3 regions of the Roseovarius sp. THAF8 genome follow, and region 1 is predicted to be linked to each of the others. Evidence: riboswitches for the same ligand, from Rfam matches in the RefSeq annotation. Region 1 holds a riboswitch; each other region holds the start of a gene.
The links. Region 1 has a riboswitch for thiamine pyrophosphate ahead of thiO (glycine oxidase ThiO). Riboswitches for the same ligand answer to the same signal wherever they lie in the genome.
Positions count from the first base shown of each region.

Region 2: another riboswitch for thiamine pyrophosphate. It lies ahead of thiB (thiamine ABC transporter substrate binding subunit); the one in region 1 lies ahead of thiO (glycine oxidase ThiO).
Region 3: another riboswitch for thiamine pyrophosphate. It lies ahead of FIU85_RS19315 (NUDIX hydrolase); the one in region 1 lies ahead of thiO (glycine oxidase ThiO).

Region 1 is NZ_CP045410.1:3,631,985-3,638,708, reverse strand. It holds gene ctaD (cytochrome c oxidase subunit I) at 1-2,431, opposite strand, end outside; gene coxB (cytochrome c oxidase subunit II) at 2,527-3,501, opposite strand; gene FIU85_RS17710 (exopolysaccharide biosynthesis protein) at 3,498-4,094, opposite strand; gene FIU85_RS17705 (peptidoglycan-binding protein) at 4,324-5,304, opposite strand; TPP riboswitch at 5,527-5,627, shown strand; gene thiO (glycine oxidase ThiO) at 5,724-6,722, shown strand; gene thiS (sulfur carrier protein ThiS) at 6,706-6,724, shown strand, end outside.
Region 2 is NZ_CP045410.1:2,516,893-2,523,616, forward strand. It holds gene FIU85_RS12320 (thiamine/thiamine pyrophosphate ABC transporter permease ThiP) at 1-350, opposite strand, end outside; gene thiB (thiamine ABC transporter substrate binding subunit) at 326-1,318, opposite strand; TPP riboswitch at 1,352-1,462, opposite strand; gene FIU85_RS12330 (YciI family protein) at 1,702-2,016, opposite strand; gene FIU85_RS12335 (SRPBCC domain-containing protein) at 2,038-2,481, opposite strand; gene FIU85_RS12340 (helix-turn-helix transcriptional regulator) at 2,485-2,808, opposite strand; gene serB (phosphoserine phosphatase SerB) at 2,882-3,754, opposite strand; gene FIU85_RS12350 (Crp/Fnr family transcriptional regulator) at 4,055-4,837, shown strand; gene FIU85_RS12355 (phosphoserine transaminase) at 4,994-6,172, shown strand; gene serA (phosphoglycerate dehydrogenase) at 6,261-6,724, shown strand, end outside.
Region 3 is NZ_CP045410.1:3,928,721-3,935,444, reverse strand. It holds gene FIU85_RS19340 (ribonuclease J) at 1-12, opposite strand, end outside; gene FIU85_RS19335 (type III pantothenate kinase) at 19-789, opposite strand; gene FIU85_RS19330 (biotin--[acetyl-CoA-carboxylase] ligase) at 810-1,562, opposite strand; gene FIU85_RS19325 (LysE family translocator) at 2,135-2,749, opposite strand; gene FIU85_RS19320 (LysR substrate-binding domain-containing protein) at 2,909-3,820, shown strand; TPP riboswitch at 3,809-3,943, shown strand; gene FIU85_RS19315 (NUDIX hydrolase) at 3,978-4,427, shown strand; gene thiD (bifunctional hydroxymethylpyrimidine kinase/phosphomethylpyrimidine kinase) at 4,424-5,230, shown strand; gene FIU85_RS19305 (hypothetical protein) at 5,227-5,403, opposite strand; gene FIU85_RS19300 (NAD(P)-dependent oxidoreductase) at 5,586-6,479, shown strand; gene FIU85_RS19295 (FMN-binding negative transcriptional regulator) at 6,546-6,724, shown strand, end outside.

The DNA.
Region 1 (6,724 bases):
TGTTGCGCAGATCGGCATCGTAAAGCTGCGTCAGCTTGCCGAACACGCTGCCGGCCAGGCAATAAAGCAGCATCACGACCGCCAGCACGCAATGCGCCGATGTCCAGACCGTCAGCGCGTACATCACCGCCGGAAAGGCGTGGGTTTCGGGTTGCAGCCCCGGCAGCACGATCGCCAGCCACATGCCGCCCAGTGCCGCAAGGGTCGCCACCACCGCACCGACGATGCACCAGCGTGCCACGCCCTGTCGCCCGCCCCGGTTCAGCTCTCGCGCCGCCACCGTCGCGCCCCAGGCGACCACGAAGGCCAGCAAGGCCAACAGCGCCCACATCATGTCGGGCAGCGCCGCGCCCTCGGGCGGGAAATCCGGCCGCGCCGTCCAGAAGAAGAACACGCCGAAGACAAGGCTGGCAAAGGCCGTCGCATCGCCCAGCATGGTGATGAAGACGGCCCACCACCCCGGCGCCTTGGGCCCGGTCACATAGACCGGCAGGCGCAGGCCAAGGCCTGCCTCGCGCATCGGGGTCTTGGGCACCTGCGCGGTCGAGGTCCACAGCCAGTAGATCACGCAGGCAACGGCACACACGCCTGAAAACGCCGACAGCCAGTAGAACTTGAAAACCGGCAGGATGAACGCCCCGCCGGTGAACGCCGCCGCCCACAGCGTGACCCAGGCCGGCCCGGTGACCTGCACCACCGCCTGCGGCACCGCATCCACCGCCGAGGTCACGATGGTCTCGCGTTTGCCCTCGGGCGCGTCGGGGATATAGAACTTGCCGTCGTCGAATCGCTCCAGGAATTTCGGCTGCTCCCACAGCGGATAGCGCGACGAGATATACGGAACCGACCGCACGCCCCACGCCTCCTCCGGCACGTCATGTGACCATTCCAGCGTGCCCGCGTTCCACGGGTTCCGCTCTGTCAGCGGCTGCCTGCCCTTTGGCCGCAGCAGATCCCATGCAAAGACGAGGATACCCGCCGCCACGATGAAACTGCCCAATGTCGACACCATGTTCAGCACGTCCCACCCGGCAGCCTCGGGATAGGTGACGACGCGCCGCGGCATCCCCTGCAAGCCGGTCAGGTGCATCGGCAAAAAACAGATGTTGAATCCCGAGAATGTCAGCCAGAAGGCCCACCTGCTCAGCCGGTCCGACATCTTCTTCTTGGTGATGAACGGGTAGAAATAATAGATCCCGCCGATGATCGGAAAGACCATGCCGCCGAAGAGCGTGTAATGCAGGTGCGCCACGATGAAATAGGTGTCATGCACCTGCCAGTCGAAGGGCGCGATGGCCACCATCACACCCGTCAGCCCGCCGGCGGTGAAAATCGCCAGCGCGCCCGCAATCCACAGCATCGGCTGGCTCATCGTCACCCGGCCCACCATCAGCGTGGCGACAAAGGCGAAGATCTGCACGCCGGTGGGAATCACCACCGCCTCGGACGCCGCCGAGAAGAATCCCAGCGACAGCGACGGCAGCCCCGTGGTGAACATGTGGTGCACCCAAAGTCCGAAGCTGAGGAACCCCACGCCGACCGCAGACAGCACGATCCAGGAATACCCCACCATCGGCCGCTGCGCCGCCGTGGGCACGATCATCGCGGCGATGGCGATGGACGGCAGGAAGACGATGTAAACCTCCGGGTGCCCGAAGATCCAGAACAGGTGCTGCCACAACAAGGGGTCGCCGCCCCGGTCGGGGTCAAAAAACGGCCAGTCCATCGAGCGTTGCAACTCGAACAGGAAATCCCCCGCGATCAGCGGCGGAAAGGCGAACAGGATCATCACCCCCACGACCAGCACGTACCACGCATAAAGCGGCATCAGGTTGATCCGCATTCCCGGCGGGCGGCACTTGATCGTGCCCACGATCAGCTCGACCGCCGCCGCGATCGACGCGACCTCGATGAACGACAGGCCCAACAGCCATATGTCCGGCCCGATCCCCTCCTGCTTGGTCGCCAGCGGCGGATACATGAACCAGCCCGAACTGGGCGCGACGTTGAACAGGATCGAGCCCAGCACGAAGATGCCGCCGATCAGGAACGACCAGTAGCCATAGGCCGACAGGCGCGGAAACGGCATGTCCCGCGCCCCCAGGAAGGCCGGCAGGATCAGGATCGACACCGCCTCGAACATCGGCACGGCAAACAGGAACATCATCGCCGAGCCGTGCATGGTGAAGAACTGGTTGAAACGGTCCGCGCTCAGGAAATCGTTGTCCGGCACCGCCAGCTGGATACGCATCAACAGCGCCAGCACGCCCGCGCACAGCATGAAGAAAAACGCGGTCAGCGAGTACCACACCCCCACTTCGGTGTTGTTGACCGCCGACCAGTAACGCCAGCCTTTCGGCGTCTCCCAGGCGCGGCGAAGATCCGCCTCGCGCCTGGCCTTCACCTCCGGGTCGGCAGGCGCGTCCAGCATCTCCTCGGTCGGCGGATAGGTGCCCTCGGGCCCTGCGTCGTAAACCTTGCCGCCATCGCCGCGCCGGGCGGTGCCCTGGGGGGTGTCGGTCGCGCTCATTCCAGTCCCCCAAGATAGGCCGCCAGTGCCGACAGGTCTTCCTCCGGCAGATGATCATATCCCGGCATCTCGACCCCCGGCTTGAACTGCGCCGGGTCACGCACCCAGTCGCGCAGCGCGTCTTCGGTCATTGGCAGGATGCCGGCTGCCAGCGAGACGCGCGACACCAAATGCGTCAGGTCCGGGCCCACCTGCCCCTCGGCCTCGGTGCCGCGCACGGCGTGACAGCCGCCACAGCCTTCCGACAGGAACAGCTCTGCCCCGCGCCGTGCCTCCTCGGTCGCCGGTGCCACTGCCGGCGCCGCCTCGCGGTCCAGCCACGCCTCGAACGCCTCGGGCTCCATCACCACGGCGCCGAACGCCATGTAGGCATGGCTTTCGCCACAGAACTCGGTGCATTGGCCGCGGTATTCGCCCGGTTTGGTCGGCTCCAGCGACATCCGCGTCTCGCGCCCCGGAATCATGTCGGTCTTGCCGCCCAGCGCGGGAATCCAGAACGAATGGATCACCCGCTCGGCGTTCAGCGTGATCTCGCTGCGCTGGCCGGTCGGCAGGCGCACCTCGTTGGCCGCCATCACCGGCACCTCCGCCCCCTCGGGCCAATAGGCCACCCGCCACCAGAACTGGTGGCCCGTGACCTCCACCCGCAATCCCTCGCCTTCGTCCCTCTGCCTGGGCATCTCGTTCAGCGCATAGGCCAGCAGGATCGACAGCACGATCACCGGCACCACCACGCCGCCGCCGATGATCAGCGCCTCGGCCGCACGCGCGTTCAGCGGGCGCGGCGCGATCTTCGTCACGAAATAGATCAACCCGTTCAAGGCGACCCACAGCACCACCGCCCCGCCCAGCATCACCCAGAACAGCGTCGCCAGCACCTCGGCGTCTCGCCCCGCCGGGTCCAGCACGGATTGCGGCCCGGTGCATGCGCTCAGCCCGATGACCGAGGCCGCAATCGCCAGCCGCCTCACAACAGGAACCGCGCGATCAAAACCCCGCCGATCACGTAAGGCAGCAGCGCCAGCAGAAATACCACGCCATCCCTTGTCAACATGGCCATGACCAGCAGGCAGACACCTGTGGCCGCGACGGACCCCGAGAACGGAATGAACTCCAAAAACGGCATGGCCAGCCCGGTCATCAGGCAGATCAACTGCGGCACCCAGGTCATCGGGCGATGGAAAAGGAAGGACAGGCGCTGTCCGGTATGGCGCTCTATCCATTGCATGATCGGCAGGATCTGCCGCATCGCGTGGTCCAGCTTGGCACCGTCAATCGTCTTTTTCTTCAACTTTTCGGGCAAATAGAACTTTTTCAGGCCCAAGATCATCTCGGCGGAAAAAAGCGCGATCAGCAACCCGCACACCATCGACACGCCGGGAATGCCCGACAGCGGTGTGGCTGCGATCAGGGCCGGCACAAAGATCAGTGGCAGAATGCCCGCCTGCCCCGCGGCACCGACAATTTCGTCCACGGTAACCTCGGGTCGATCGGCCAGCGACCTGATCCTTGAGATCACATCCGTCAGCGGATGCGCCGTAGGAGCTTCGGCCTCGTGGCTCATGGCATCACGCCCTGCGGTCCGTGAACACGCGAACGCGCACAACCACACGCCGGCACCCATGCGCCGTGCCCGCGCGGTTCACTCGTCCTGCTAGAAAACTGTCCCAGACCCATTGCCCGACTTTCCGTTCCGACGAAGGAACGCCGCAACTGCGCTCAAGTTCCCGGCATACCTGAATAATTGCCGATCGCATGAACCCCGCGCAAAGCCGAGCCTGCAGGCCGGCGCGTCAGCGCCAGACGAACCTGCAGTCGTAGAGCACGCCGAACACACCGCGCTTGCATACGCGAACCCTCTCGGCCTTGCGCTTTGGCTTGGGCTTGGGCTCGGTCCGCTGAAACGCTTCGTATTCGGCCTGGCTTTCTTCCCGCAGCGCGGCCAGCTGCACGTCGTTGAAATAGCCGCTGACGGGAAAGCCGCGCGCCTCCTGCCACGTGGAAATCGCGGTGCGCGTATTCGGCCCGAACACCCCGTCCGCGCCGCCCGGATCGTACTCGACCAAGCGCAGGCGATTCTGGATCTCGCGCCGCTCGTCGCGCGACAGATCCAGTGCGGCCTCAATATCCTCGCTGGCCGACGCCGTCTGATCCACGCGCGCCGTGCCAAGCACGGGCGGCGTCTCGGGCCAACCTGCCGTGTCGAGAACGGCAATCGACGTGACCGCGGCCGGAGTGAATGTCGCCGCGTACGTGGTCTCAACCCCGCTGACGGAATAGGGCGCGCACTCCTCCAGCGCGACAACGGCATCCAGATACAGCCGCCGCTGGACAGCCGATTGCGACTCCGCGCCGACATGTTCGGGGATCCCCAGCAGCAGCCCGGCGCTGTCCAGCACGAACTGCAACCGCACCTCTTCGTCGCTGGCCGCATCGGACGTACCGGCATAGCAGGCCGCCACCTGCTCCACCAGGGACGACGTCGCGGCGGCCGTCTCCGTCTCGGCCGCGCCCGTCGTTCCGGGATCCTCCGCCGCGGCGGGTTCCGTCACCGCAGGCGCATCGCGGTCTGTCTCCGCGCCCATGACGTCGATCCCGGCACCCTCTTGCGACTCCCGGGGTGGGTCCAGCGGGCTGACAGTGGTTGCAGGCGGTTCCGGCAACGGCTCGGCCGTTTCCGTCTGCGCCAACACAGCACCGCCGCCCAGCACCACTACGAAGGCCGAGGCGACATAACCCTTCCAAGGCAGAAACGAGGTACGCGATCCGAACAAAGGAAATCCCTTCCATTACGTCTGGAAAAGAATAACGCCTGCCGCCGCCGAAAGGTCAAGCCGGACGGCAAAATTCGGCCACTGGGCCAGCCCAATGCGCAGCATGTTGCGGAACCCGGCGCCGCAATCGTCTGGTTTCGCATGTTGCAGATTGAAGCAACGTCACGTATCCATGACGCACGAAGCTGCACCGGGGCGCATCGTTCCGGTCCGCAAGTCACATATCATCCGTCGGGGGGCCGCAAAGGGCTGAGAGGTGCACGCACCGACCCGTCGAACCTGATCCGGGCAATACCGGCGTAGGGAACGGGTAGAACGTGCACCGACAGCACTTACCTCTTTTCCGCGTTGGCACGCCCCAAGCAAAGAGGCGCGTCAATGATCCTCAATCCATCCAAGTGCCGGTCAGACGCATCGGCATGACATCCGTGGTCATCATAGGCGCCGGCGTTGCCGGTCTTTGTGTCGCCCGCACCCTGCTGGACCGGGGAGCGAAAGTGACCCTTGTCGATCGTCACGCCGCGCCGGGTCCGCATGCCTGCTCCTGGTGGGCCGGCGGGATGCTGGCGCCCCATTGCGAAGGCGAAAGCGCCGAAGAGGCGGTGGTGCGGCTGGGCTGCGAGGCCGCCGACTGGTGGGAGGCACAGACCGGCGCCGTTGTCCGGCGGCGCGGCTCTCTTGTCGTGTCGCCCGGGCGCGACAAGGCCGATCTCGCCCGCTTTGCACGCCTGACGAGCGGCCACCGCGCCGTCACCGGCCCCGAGATCTCGCAGCTCGAGCCCGACCTCGGCGCCCGTTTCACGCGGGGCCTCTTTTTCGACACAGAGGCGCATCTTTCGCCCCGCGCCGCCCTCGCCGCGCTGCGCGACAGCCTCGCCGCCGATGGCGCGAAGCTCATTCAGGAAGAGGCCGACCCCGAAGCCCATGCGCGGAAGGGTCTGACCATCGACTGCCGCGGCTTTGCGGCGCGCGACCGGCTTGCCGATCTGCGCGGCGTCAAGGGCGAGATGATGATCCTCTCGTGCCCGGACGTGTCGCTCACCCGCCCCGTCCGCGTGCTGCACCCCCGCGTGCCGATCTACGTGGTGCCCCGGGGTGACGGCCTTTACATGTTGGGGGCCACGATGGTCGAAGGCCAGGCGGGCCGGCACGTCACCGCCCGTGCGATGCTGGAACTGCTGGGCACGGCCTATGCGCTCAACCCCGCCTTCGGCGAGGCCGAGGTGGTCGAGATCGGCGTCGACAGCCGCCCCGCCTTTCCCGACAACCTGCCCCGCATCCGCCGCGACGGGAACCTGATCCGGGCCAACGGACTCTACAGGCACGGCTTCCTTCTGGCGCCGGCCCTCGCGCGCATGGTCGCGGACCTGATCCTTCACGACAAGACACCGGAGGTTTCCGATGAGATTGCAGCTTAACG
Region 2 (6,724 bases), 1.1 Mb from region 1:
GCCGCACTGACCCAGCCGCCGCGGCCGAAGACCTCGATCAGGCCCAGCACGGCGACGATCACGGGCAGGATGAACGGGGCGCCCAGCAGCGCGATCAGCAGGCTGCGGCCCCGGAACCGGCGGCGGGCGAGGGCGCGCGCGACGGGGACGGCCAGCAGCACCGAGAAAAGCGCCGAGAGCGTCGCCTGCACCAGCGTGAAGCGCAGGGCGGCCCAGTCGGCGGCGGTGAAGCCGCGCCCGGTTTCGGCGCGCAGGGCCACGGCCAGGAGCGCGCCGAAGATGAGCACCGCCACGAGGGCGGCGGCGCTCCATCCCGGTCTGGCGCTTAGCGGCTGAGCGCGTTCAGCCATTCGTCGAGCGCGGCATCGCGGGCGGCGGCGGCCTCTTCGGCGCTGAGAAGCAGGGATTTTTCCGGTTGCACGAGTGTCTCGAACCCGTCGGGCAGGCCGTCGTCAAGTTGCACGGCGGGGTACATCCAGTTGGTCGTCGGAATGACCGACTGGAAGTCCTGGGTCAGCATGAACGCGAGGAACTGGTTGGCCAGCTCCGGCTGATCGGTGGAGGCCAGTTTGCCGGCCACCTCGACCTGCATGTAATGGCCTTCGTCGAAGGTGGCGGCGGTCTTGGTGTCGTCCTCTTCGGCGATCAGGTGATAGGCGGGCGAGGTGGTGTAGGACAGCACCATGTCGGCCTCGCCTTCGAGGAAGAGGCCGTAGGCTTCGGTCCAGCCCTTGGTGACGGTGACGATGTTGTCCGAGAGCCCCTCCCAGATCGCCGGGGCCTCGTCGCCATAGGCGGTCTTGACCCACATCAGCAGGCCGAGGCCGGGGGTCGAGGAACGGGGATCCTGGATGACGATAGAGGTGTCGCTGTCGGCCAGGGCCCTGAAATTGCTGGGTGCGTCCATGTCGGTGTCGTGCACGAATGCGAAATAGCCCCAGTCGTAGGGCAGGAAGACAGGGTCGTCCCAGGTGATGGGCAGGTCGAGGTCGGGGGTCATGCCATGCTGGGCGAAGAGGCCGGTGTCCTTGGCGGCGGCGGTCAGGTTGGTGTCGAGGCCCAGGACGATGTCGGCGTCGGTATTTTCTCCCTCGAGCCGGACGCGGGCCAGCAGGGCGGCGCCGTCCTCGACGCCGACGAGATTGAGGTCGCAGTTGCAGGTGGCCTCGAACGCCTTTTCGATCTGCGGGCCGGGGCCCCATTCGGCGACGAAGCTGTCATAGGTGTAAACGGTCAGTTCGGGCGTCTGGCCTGACTCCTGCGCCACGGCGGACGTGGCGGCAGTCAGGAATCCCGCAGTCAAAACAAGGTGTTTCATGGCATCCTCCGTTCCGGTGGAGGGTGCGGCGCGATGCGGCTGCATGACCTTCCCTCCGCCGGTTTCAGCCGGTTCAGGTTCAACGGGTTCGCGATCTGCATCTCAGTCGCCGGGCCGGGCCGGGCGACACCCCGAGGTTTCAACAGGAACCTAGGGGCAAGCCGGGGTCGGGACAAGGTGAATCGGCGAATCGGAAGGTTAAGGCGTTGGGAATCGCCGAAAACGGCATGTCGGTACCCGTGTCGGTATCCGGGTGGTATCGCGACGGTGCGATTTTCGCCGGGGCACCGGGTTGACGCACCGCGCGGCGTTGTGGCGGTCGAGAGCGGGCTGACGGCCCGAAACGGCCGGTGAGGTCCCGGGTCGAGCCCGGGACGCGTGGGTTACATTTCGACGATCGGGGCGACCTCGACGCTGCCCTTGCCGCCATCGAGGATCGGGCAGCCGCGGGCGATCTCGCAGGCCTCGGCGTCATCCGCGGCCTCGACGATGGAATAGCCCGAGAGGGGATTGGACCCGCCATTGTCGGCGATGCCGTCGATGCTGACGGTTTTGGACATGCCGACGGGGTTGCCGGGGTCGATGAGCTTGCCGCCGAGGCCGCCGAGCCAGCTTTCCCAGGCGGTCATCGCCTTGAGCCCCTCTTCTTCGGTCTCGGGCCGGCCGCCGCCGTGATAGGCGAGGATGTACTTGGGCATGTGTCGGTCTCCTTTCAGGGGTCAGTGGGGTTGGCTTTGCAGGTGGCGGGCGAGGCGGACCAGCGGGCCGCTTGTCCAGCCGGTTTCGTGGCGCGCGGCGCGGTCGTCGTCGGGCAGGTCGCGGTGGTCGATGGTCAGCCGGGCGCCGTCCCGCGTGGGCGTGACGGTGAAGGTGACGTGGCTTTCGGGGGCGCGCATGCCCTCGGGCAGGTGCCATGTCCAGGTGAAGCCGACGCTGTGCGGCGGGTCGACATGCGTGACGTTGCCCGACATGCGGTAGCGGTTGCCGTCGGAATCCAGCATCTCGGAGTGCCAGGGGCCTTCGCGGGTGAAATCGAGAGCCGTGTCGGGCAGGCTCATACCGTCATGGCCCCACCATTCCAGCACTTCGGCCCGTGCGGTGATGGCGCGGAACAGGCGTTCGGGCGTGACGGGGAAGTCGCGGGTGATGCGGACGTCGGCCATCCGTCAGTCCCGCTCTTCGAGGGCGAGGTGGGTGGCGAGGCGGTCCATCGACGCCTGCCAGAAGGCGCGGTGATCGAGCGTCCAGTCGGCGATGGAATTCAGCGCTTCGGGGCGGACGGAATAGAGCCGGCTGGTGCCCTGGATGCGCTGCTCGACGAGCCCCGCCTGCCGCAGCACCTTGAGGTGGCGGGACATGGCCGGGGCGCTGATATGGGCCTGTTCGACGAGACGACCGGCGGGCAGTTCGCCCTCGGCCATCAGGCGCTCGACCACGGCAAGACGGGTCGGGTCGGAGAGGGCCGCGAAGGTGTTGGTCAGGTGGGTCATGACGTATAATTAACAGATAGGTTAATTAACGTAAAGATGAAATGGCGCAACGATGCGTGGGCTTTCGCCCACCCTACAGGATCTGGAAATCGTTGCAGTCGTAACCTTGCAGGTAAAGCAGCGCGGTGAGGTCGCCGTGGTTGATGCGCAGATCGCATTGGGCGGCGACCGAGGGCTTGGCGTGAAGCGCGACGCCGCTGCCGGCGCGGGCGAGCATCCCGAGGTCGTTGGCACCGTCGCCCACCGCCAGCACGTCGATGTCCGAGATGTTGAGGCGGGTGGTGATGTCGGCAAGTGCCTGCACCTTGGCCTCGCGCCCGAGGATGGGGCGGGCGACGTCGCCGGTGAGCTTGCCATCCTCGACAAGCAGCGTGTTGGCGCAGTTCTCGTCGAAGCCGAGCAGCGTGGCGACATGCGAGGTGAAGGCGGTGAAGCCGCCCGAGACGAGGGCGGTATAGGCACCGTGGGCCTTCATCGTGGCGAGCAGGGTGGCGCCGCCGGGCATGAGGGTGATGCGGGTGTCTAGCACCTCGGCGATGACGTCTTCGGGGAGATCCCTGAGCAGGGCGACACGTTCCAGAAGGGCACCCTCGAAATCGAGTTCGCCGTTCATGGCGCGGGCGGTGATGTCCTTGACATGCGCGCCGACGCCGGCCTCTTCGGCCAGTTCGTCAATGCACTCCTGCTGGATCATGGTGCTGTCCATGTCGGCCAGCAGCATCCGCTTTCGGCGATTCTCGGACGGTTGGACCACAAGGTCGGTGCGCAGGGTTTGCAGGTTGTCCCAGACCTCCCACCGGTTGTCGGGCAGGGCGGCCATGTCGAACTCCGCCGCCTCGTCGGGCGAGAGCCAGCGGGCCTCGAACCCGCCCCAGGCATTGCGCAGGTTCTCGACCAGGGCGGGGTCGAGCGTGCCCGGAGGCGCGATGAGGGTGGTGGTGAACATGGGGTATCTCCGCGCTGCGCTGTGGATGCGGGCATAGCGCAGGTTGGGGTGGGGTTCTAGGTGTGGGGACGCAATCGCGGGTCACGCATGGCAGAAGGTGCGAACAAGGCCGTGGCACCTGCCGGGAGGGGCGCGTGGGTTTTCACCCACCCTACGACAGGGCGAGCAAGGTCTGCATGCCGTGTCACCGGATGACGGATGCCAGTGTTTCCAAAACCGCAACATTATGCTAAGGCTGAACGTACTACTTTTTGAATACACTTTTTTTGAAGTCATTTTTTTATTCAATGGATTTCGATCATGGAATTGTTTTCCCTGATTTCGCAAAGCCGTATTTCCGATTTCGTGGACCTGTTCGGGGTGCTCGGTGTCACGATCTACCTTGCGTCATATTTCGCCCTGCAAATCGGCCTGATCCGGGGTCAGGGGTTCACCTATCCGTTCCTGAACATTCTTGCCGCCGGATCGGTGCTTTATAGTCTTCAGACCAATTTCAACCTGTCGGCGGCCCTGATCCAGATCAGCTTTATCGCCATCAGCACGATCGGACTGCTGCGCAACTGGCTTTCGGATTACCTGTTGTTCCTGAAGGAGGACGAGAAGCTTCTGCTTGCCAGCAAGTTTCCCGACCTCAGGGGGTTCCGGGCGCGCCGGCTTCTTGAATCGGGGCATTGGAAGCATCTGCCGGCCGGCACCGTGCTGACACGCGAGGGGAAGATATCGGGGGAGTTGTTCTATATCGCGTCGGGCGCCGTGACGGTCTATTCCGAAGACACGTGTCTTTTCCGGTACGAGAGAGACGTGTTCATCGGCGAGATTTCATGTCTGTCGGGGCAGCCGTCGACGGCCACCACCATCGTGGCCGAAGCGGCATACGCGTTCTGTATCAGCAGTGCCAAGATCAGAAAGATCGCCCGGCGCGACAGCGAGATCAGGCGGCACCTCGACAATTGCTTTTCTCGTGAGATCCGGCAGAAGGTGCTTCAGAAGCACGTCAACTTTCGCAATATCGTGCGCCGCCAGCCGATGGAGACGGCAGGCGGTGTTGCTTTGCCCGAAGCGCATGACCGGTTGTGCGGGTGACGAAGTTTCCGATGATAGTCGCCCGGGGTCGCTTTCAGCACGTAAACCGCCGCGCAAAGGCTGTTTTCCCTCTTGCGGGACTCAGCCGGCGGGCGTAATCCCGTAGGTGGGACACCCCTCCCCAACGAGGGGCGCTTATCTGGAAGGATAGCAGAAATGGCTATTGAGACACCCGGCACGCGGCCGGACACTAGACCTGTCGCCGTTCCGGCGAACCCGCGTTTTTCCTCCGGCCCCTGTGCCAAACCCCCCGTATTCGACCTGAGCAAGCTTGCCGACGCGCCCCTGGGCCGGTCGCACCGCGCCGCCGTGGGCAAGGCCAAGCTGAAAGCCGCGATTGACGGCACGCGCGAGGTGCTGGGGATTCCCGATGACTACAAGGTCGGCATTGTTCCGGCGTCGGATACCGGCGCGGTCGAGATGGCGATGTGGAGCCTTCTGGGCGAACGCAAGGTCGAGATGCTGGCCTGGGAAAGCTTTGGCGCGGGCTGGGTCACGGATGCGGTGAAGCAGCTGAAACTCGATGCCGAGGTCAAGACCGCCGAGTATGGCGAGATCGTCGATCTGGGCAGCGTGGATACGGACAATGACGTCGTGTTTACGTGGAACGGCACGACCAGTGGCGTGCGGGTGCCCGATGGCGACTGGATCAAGGCTGATCGTGCGGGGCTGACGATCTGTGACGCGACCTCTGCGGCCTTTGCGCAGGACCTGCCTTGGGAGAAGCTGGATGTGGTGACGTTCAGCTGGCAGAAGGTGCTGGGCGGCGAGGCGGCGCATGGGATGCTGGTGCTGAGCCCCCGCGCGGTGGAGCGGCTGGAAAGCTATACGCCACCATGGCCGATGCCGAAGATTTTCCGCCTGACGAAGGGCGGCAAGCTGAACGAGGGCATCTTCGAGGGGGCGACGATCAACACGCCGTCGATGCTGGCGGTGGAGGATTACCTGCTGGCGCTGGACTGGGCGCGGTCCGTCGGCGGGCTGAGTGGCCTGATGGCGCGGGCGGATGCCAATACCAAGGCGGTGGCGGATTTCGTCGGCACCCATGAGTGGGTCGAGTTCCTGGCCAAGGACCCGGCGACGGCGTCGAACACGAGCGTGTGCCTGAAGTTCAACGACGATCGGATCAGCGACGGGGCGGCGTTCGCCAAGGCCGTGGCCAAGCGGCTGGAAGCCGAGGGCGTGGCCTTTGACGTGGGGGCCTATCGCGACGCGCCTCCGGGTCTGCGGATCTGGTGCGGCGGCACGGTGGAGACCGCCGATGTGACCGCGCTGATGCCGTGGATCGAATGGGCGTTCAACGCCGAGATCGCGGCGCTTTCCGAGACCGTGTGAGGTGGGGTGAAACCCCACCCTACGCGGGATGTGTAGGGTGGGTTTCAAACCCACCATTCCCAGAATTCAAAGATGAAGGACCAGACAGATGGCTCCCAAAGTACTCGTATCCGACAAGCTGAGCGAAACCGCCGTGCAGATCTTCCGCGACCGGGGGATCGAGGTGGATTTCAGGCCCGAGCTGGGCAAGGACAAGGAAAAACTGGCCGAGGTGATCGGCGGGTATGACGGCCTGGCGATCCGCTCGGCCACCAAGGTGACGCCGACGATCCTGGAGGCGGCCACGAAACTGAAGGTCATCGGTCGCGCCGGGATCGGTACCGACAATGTAGACAAGCCTGCGGCATCGAAGAAAGGCGTGATCGTGATGAACACGCCCTTCGGCAACATGGTGACCACCGCCGAGCACGCCATCGCCATGATGTTCGCAGTGGCGCGGCAGATCCCCGAGGCAAGCGCCAGCACCCATGCCGGCAAGTGGGAAAAGTCCAAGTTCATGGGGGTCGAGCTGACCAACAAGACGCTGGGCATCATCGGCATCGGCAATATCGG
Region 3 (6,724 bases), 300 kb from region 1:
CTCACTGCTCATCCCCGATCAGCCTTCCTTGTTATGGGCATGGATCACGGTCAGCCCATGCATCGTCAGATCTTCTCTAATTTCGTCGAACAGCAGGTCACCCTGCGCGAAAAGCGGCGCAAGGCCGCCCGTGCCGATTATCTTCATCGGCGTCTCATACTCGGCCCGGATGCGGTCGCACACCCCGTTGACCAATCCCACGTACCCCCAGAATACGCCCGACTGCATGCAGTCCACCGTGTTGGTGCCGATCACCTTCTGCGGCTTCGTCACGTCGATATGAGGTAAGGCCGCCGCCGCCATGTGCAAGGCCTCTAGGCTCAGGTTGACGCCGGGGGAAATCACGCCCCCCACATAGGCCCCGTCATCCGCCACCACGTCGAAGGTCGTCGCGGTGCCGAAATCCACCACGATCAGGTTGCCGCCATAAAGGTCATAGGCCCCGGCCGCATTAACAAGCCGGTCCGGCCCCACCTGCGTGCCCTCGTCCACCCGCGGCTGGCGCGGCAGGGCGCATTCCGGCTTGCCCACCACGATGGGCCGGCAGCCAAAGAAACGGTCGGCAAAGACGCGCAGGTTGAACACCACACGCGGCACCGTGGACGAGATGATCACGTCGGTGATGTCCAGATCGATCTCGTAATGCTTCACCAGCGTCGAGAACCACGTGAAATAGGCATCCGCCGTCCGCGCATGGTGGGTCGAGGTGCGAAGGGTGCACAGAAACTCCGACCCGTCCCAGATCGCGAAAACCGTGTTGGTGTTGCCGCAGTCGATCGCCAGAAGCATGGCACCGCCCTCTCTTCCCCTTAGAAAAACACGTCCGCCGCCGGGATGACGTGGCGCGATTTGGCATCTGTTAGAACAAGATTGCCGCCCGCGTCCACCGTCTCGAACGTGCCGGTAAAGGTCTCGCGCCCGGTCCGCGCCGTGATCACCTCGCCCAGCCGCGCTGCCCGGTCCATCCAGGCCGCGCGAATGGGGGCGAACCCGTAGGTCACGAACTGCGCCTCGAGCCGCGCATAGGCCGGCGCCAGTAGATCGAGGAACTCCTCGGGGTCGATCTTCGCCCCGGTCTCCGACAACAGCGACACGGGCCGCACCGCGCCCGGCTCGACCGCGCCCGCCTCGGGCGCGCTCTTCAGGTTCACCCCGATCCCGATGGCAAAATGGCTGAGGCTGCTTCCCGCGCCCGCGCTTTCCAAGAGGATCCCGGCCAGCTTGCCGCCATTCAGCAGCACGTCATTGGGCCATTTCAGCGCAAAGCCCAGGGGCCGTCCCGTCGCCGCGACAAAGGCGTCGTACAGCGCCAGCGACGCCACGAAGGACCGCAGGGCCACCTGGTCGGCGCTTTCTGTGGGCCGCATCACCAGCGTCGCCGCGAAGTTGCCCTCCGGGTTGGCCCAGGGCCGCCCGCGCCGCCCCCGCGCCGCCGTCTGGTGGCGGGCCAATATCCACTCCGGCCCTTGCAGGTTGGGCGCAATCCGCGCCGCCTCGGCATTGGTGCTGTCCACCTCGTCCAGCACCCGCCGCCCGTATCCTTCTGGCCACGGCTCTTTCATCGTTCGAAAAATACTCCCGCCGGAGAGGCATCCTTGTTGCGCCATACGTTCCCACCGCGTGTCATTGGAATAGATTTTCCTTTCATCGTAATAATTTAGTGTTTCCGCAGGTCCCCTTATGACCCGGGAAGTCCCACGTTAGAACGTATATAAAACGGAGGATATCATCATGGCAAAATCAAATCAGGCGGGCTTTGCGACGGGCTGTGCCTGTGGCTTTACAACCGCCTGACGGCGGGTCCCTTTGGATCTTTCGCTTTTAGTTCTGGGGACGCCAACGCGAGATGGGTCTTGGGTCGTATACAAGCATCAGTCTCGCCGAAGCAAGAATGCAAGCCGAACTCGCACGTCAACAGTACTGAGGGAGGTAGACCCGATCGAGCAGCGCCAATGAAATCGCCAACAATCGAATATTACTGACGGTCGCCTCGGGCGCATTGCATTGGAAGCGAACTGGATGACCTGATCCACAGGCGCGGTTAGACCAAGAGGGTGCAACAAGAGAACCTTCCAGTTCTCGAACGGCGCGACTGATCGTGGATTGCTGTAACTCCAACTCGAGCGCTGCAGGTTCAACCGAGGAGGAACGCAACGCCGACCGACAGAACAAGCATGATAGCGAATACGATATTGATTGCACGTCCCACGCTCGGATCTTCCAGGAAGCGGGAGAATGTGCTCCCGAATACGAGCCAGGCAGTATTCACGACCGCGGCCATGAAGGCCAACGCGATGAACTTCAAGAACGTGTCAAGCAAGAGGTGCTCGGGCGTGATCGAGTATCCGGCGTACACGGCGCCGATCGCCGCGTAGGCTTTGGGGTTGGCCACGGCAAGGCCGAGGCCCGGTAGAAACGACCCTATGACTACGCCCGAACGACCACCGGCGCCAGTTGGCGCTTGCCCGACAGGCGCCGTCGCGATCTTCCACGCCAGGTAAAGAATATAGGCCACCGCAGCAATGCGGAGGACCACCAGCAACCAGGCCTCGGAAGACATGACCCCGGTCACGCCGGTCGCGATGATCGCCAGCACCACGATGGTTCCAAGTATTATGCCCATGAGATACGGCAGGGCGTTCCAAAACCCGAATGCAGCGCCCAGACTCGCCAAGCTGATCGTGGCCGGCCCCGGGCTGCCCATGAGCGGCAGGGCGGCCGCGATGAGTATCAGGGTATTTCCGATCATCTTGGTTCTGGCCCTTAAGCTCTCCTTCGACTGCCGCAAAATCGCGTCCTGCCGGAGAGCATCCTCTTGAACGGTAGGGTATCCAAGGCTATGACTTAAGAAAATCAAATAGATCGAAACCCTATAATTCGAGAATCGGAACCAATGCCAAGCTTTGACATGGACGCGCTCCGTACGGTCGTCGTTGGCTCGGATCTGGGAAGCTTCGCGCGCGCTGCCGTGCAACTCGGCCGCTCGCAATCCGCCGTCAGCATGCACCTCAAGAAGCTGGAACAGCAGGCGGGCACAACTCTGTTCGTTCGCAAGGGACGCGGCCTCGTGCCGACCGAAGCGGGCGAGGCTTTCATCGCCTATGCCCGGCGTATCGTCGCGCTGAACGACGAAGCCGCGCTCTCGGTCGGCGCGGCGGCAGGCAAGGCCTCCGTGCGACTCGGCCTGCCGCAGGATTTCTTCGATGACGTGATGCCTGCGACACTCGGCAGGTTCGGACAGGACGTGGAAAACGTGCATGTCGACGTGCAGGCCGGGGAAAACCACAGGCTCGCCGAAGAGGTCCGTGCCGGGCGCATCGACGCCGCGATCGCCTTTTTCCGGCCCGGCAGCCCGACCGAAGGCGAAACCCTGTGCGAATGCCCCATGCACTGGCTGGCGCATCGCGATCTGCCGGAGGTCGCCGTTGCCGCCCCCCTCCCCCTCATCATGTTCAACCACCCCTGCCTGTTTCGGCAGGCCACGCTTGCCACGCTTGACCACAGCCGGACGCGCTGGCGCGCCGCGCTCACCACGCCCAGCCTGCCCGCCGTCTGGGCCGGCCTGCGCAGTGGTCTGGGCATAGCCGTGCGCACGGATCACGGCAGGCCGGAGGATATCGCCTGTCTCGGCTCGGAGCTTGGCCTGCCGGAGTTGCCGAATATCGAGGTGCGCCTGTTGCGGGCGCCAAACCTGTCGCGTTTTGCCGAAAGACTTGCGCAAGTGCTGCGGGAAGAGACCCTCAGGCATCTGGACCCGGCAATTTACAGCGCGGGAGGCGTTGATTTCGTGCACCATCCTGATAGGCTCGGAACCACCTAGGGGTGTCCCGACAAGGGGCTGAGATATCGCTGGCGCTTCGGTCGCAGGATCGTTGGGCAGCGCGGTGACCCTTTGAACCTGATCCGGATCATGCCGGCGAAGGGACAGGATCGCAGCGCTCTCTTGCCCTTGCCGGCCTCAGCATGACGAGGCCGCCTTGCCATCTCCATCGACAGTCCCCCGCCCGATTTCGGCGACCATCGCCGCCGTCATACGCGACAACCAGGTCCTTCTTGTTCGCCGCGCAAATCCGCCCGACGCGGGACGATGGGGATTTCCGGGCGGAAAGATCGACCACGGCGAAACGCTGTTCGAGGCCGCAACCAGAGAACTGTCGGAGGAAACCGGCGTTTCCGCCGAGCCGCTCCGCGTGTTCACCGCAGTTGACGCGTTTGACCTCGGCCCCGCCGGCACCCTGCGCCGGCATTTCATCCTGATCGCCGTGCTGTTCCGATGGACGGCGGGAGAGCCGGTTGCAGGGGACGACGCGCTGGAGGCGCGTTGGGTAGATCTTAAAGCCCTCAAGGGAACCAGCCTCGCCCTGAGCCTCGATGTGGCCGAGGTCGCGCATGAGGCCGCCGCCTTGATGTCAGAGGTGCCGTCATGATTGCCAATGTCCTGACCATCGCGGGCACCGACCCCTCAGGCGGCGCAGGCATCCAGGCCGATATCAAGGCCATGTCCGCGCTTGGCGCCTATGCCTGTTCCGCCATCACCGCGGTGGTCGCGCAGAACACACAAGGTGTTCGCTGCTTCCAGGCGCTGGACCCCGATTTCGTCGCCGCCCAGATCGACGCGGTACTGGACGACGTGCGCGTCGACGCGGTGAAGATCGGGATGATCGCAAATGCCGGGATTGCCGAGGCGGTGGCCGACAGGCTGAGCCATCACGGGGCAGACAACATCGTGCTCGATCCGGTGATGGTCGCGAAGAGCGGCCATGCCCTGCTCGACCCTGAAGCGGTCTCGGCCGTGCGCGAGGCGCTCGTGCCGCTGGCCCGCGTCATCACCCCGAATCTGCCCGAAGCCGCCGTGTTACTGGGCCGCGAAGACGACTGGACCGCCGAGACGATGCAAGCCGCCCTGCCCGAGCTCATGGCACTTGGCTCCGATTACGTGCTGCTCAAGGGCGGGCATCTGAAGGGCGAGCACAGCACCGACCTGCTGGCCGGACCCGAGGGCACCCGGGCACTGAAGGCCCTGCGCATCACAACGACCAACGATCATGGCACCGGCTGCACCCTCTCCTCGGCCATCGCCGCGCTTCTGCCGCATCACGACATGCCCGAGGCAGTGGCCCGCGCCAAGGCCTATCTGCACGCCGCGCTTGCCCAAAGCGACACGCTGAACGTGGGCCACGGTCACGGGCCGGTGCATCACTTCCATGCGCTCTGGGCGTCAGGCGCCTAGGGTGTCGATCCTGTTCCTGAGCGGCAGGCGGCGGCCTCTGGGTCCAGCTGTCCGCAGATGGCCGAAACCACGGCGACGCCCCGCGCGCCTGGGCTGAAGGCCAGCGCGGATTTCAGCGCGCGCGCCGTCTCGATCATCCGGGCGGTGTCTGCCGCCCTGTCGCGGAAGCGCACCACCATCGCCCCCGGCGCAGAGCCCCCGGGTGAGAGGCGGCAGGCTGCTGGTGAAATGCAGAGTCTTCAACCTCTGCAGCAAACTCACATATCCGAATATTGAAACCCACGGTTTCATTCATTTCGTTATTCAGAATGATTGAGCTCGGCTAGCTTGGGTCCCGCGGAAACGGGAGACAGTCATGGCATCAGGAGAACAAATCGGCTTCATCGGCTTGGGCACCATGGGCGAACCTATGGCGCTGAACCTGCGCCGCGCCGGACAGTCCCTGATGGTCTGGAACCGGACGGCGGAACGAACCGCCCCGTTGAGAGAGGCCGGGGCCAAGGTGGCAGCCGATGTGGACGACCTCTTCGCCCAATGCACCACGGTGCTTCTGATGCTGGAAAACGAGGCCGCGACCGATGCCGTTCTGGGCCGCGACACCGAGGCTTTCACGCATCGTGTCGCCGGGCATTGCATCGTGTCGATGGGCACGACCTCCGCGAAATACTCCCAGGGCTTGTCACAGGATATCGCCGCCGCCGACGGCCGCTTTGTCGAGGCGCCGGTCTCTGGTTCTCGAAAGCCGGCGGAGGCAGGTCAACTCGTCGGCATGCTGGCCGGACCTCCCGAGGAGGTCGAACGCCTGCGCCCCATGCTCTCGCCGATCTGCAAACAGCTCTTCGACTGCGGCACCGTACCCGGCGCCCTGCAAATGAAACTTGCGGTCAATACCTTCCTGATCACCATGGTCACCGGCCTTGCCGAAGCCGCGCATTTCGCGGCGCGCCACGGGCTCGACATGGACCGCTTCGCCGACATCCTCAATGCCGGGCCGATGGCCAGCGACGTCTCCCGCGTGAAGATCGACAAGCTGCGCATCCAGGATTTCAGCCGTCAGGCCGGTATCTCGGACGTGCTGAAAAACAGCCGTCTGGTCTTGGAAGCTGCAAGAGCCGCCGGCACTGCCTCCCCCCTGATGAACGTCTGCGAGGCGCTCTATGCCGAAACCGAGGCCATGGGCCGCGATGAGGATGACATGATCGCGGTGGTCCAGGCTATCGAAGCACGCATCAGGCGGTCCGCTTCCTGATACAAAAGCGTTGGGACATCATTGCGTCCGCGCGGCACGATATTGCAACCGCAACAGGGGCCGGGAATGTACACACCATCGCATTTTGAAGAGACCGATCCTGCGGCGATCCGTGAGATACTCGATACAGCGCCACTGGCCTGTATCGTGGCGCAGACGGAAGAAGGATTGTTGGCAAACCACATGCCGTTGCTCCGGGCCCCGGACGGATCACTGGTCGGCCATGTCGCACAGGCAAATGCCAT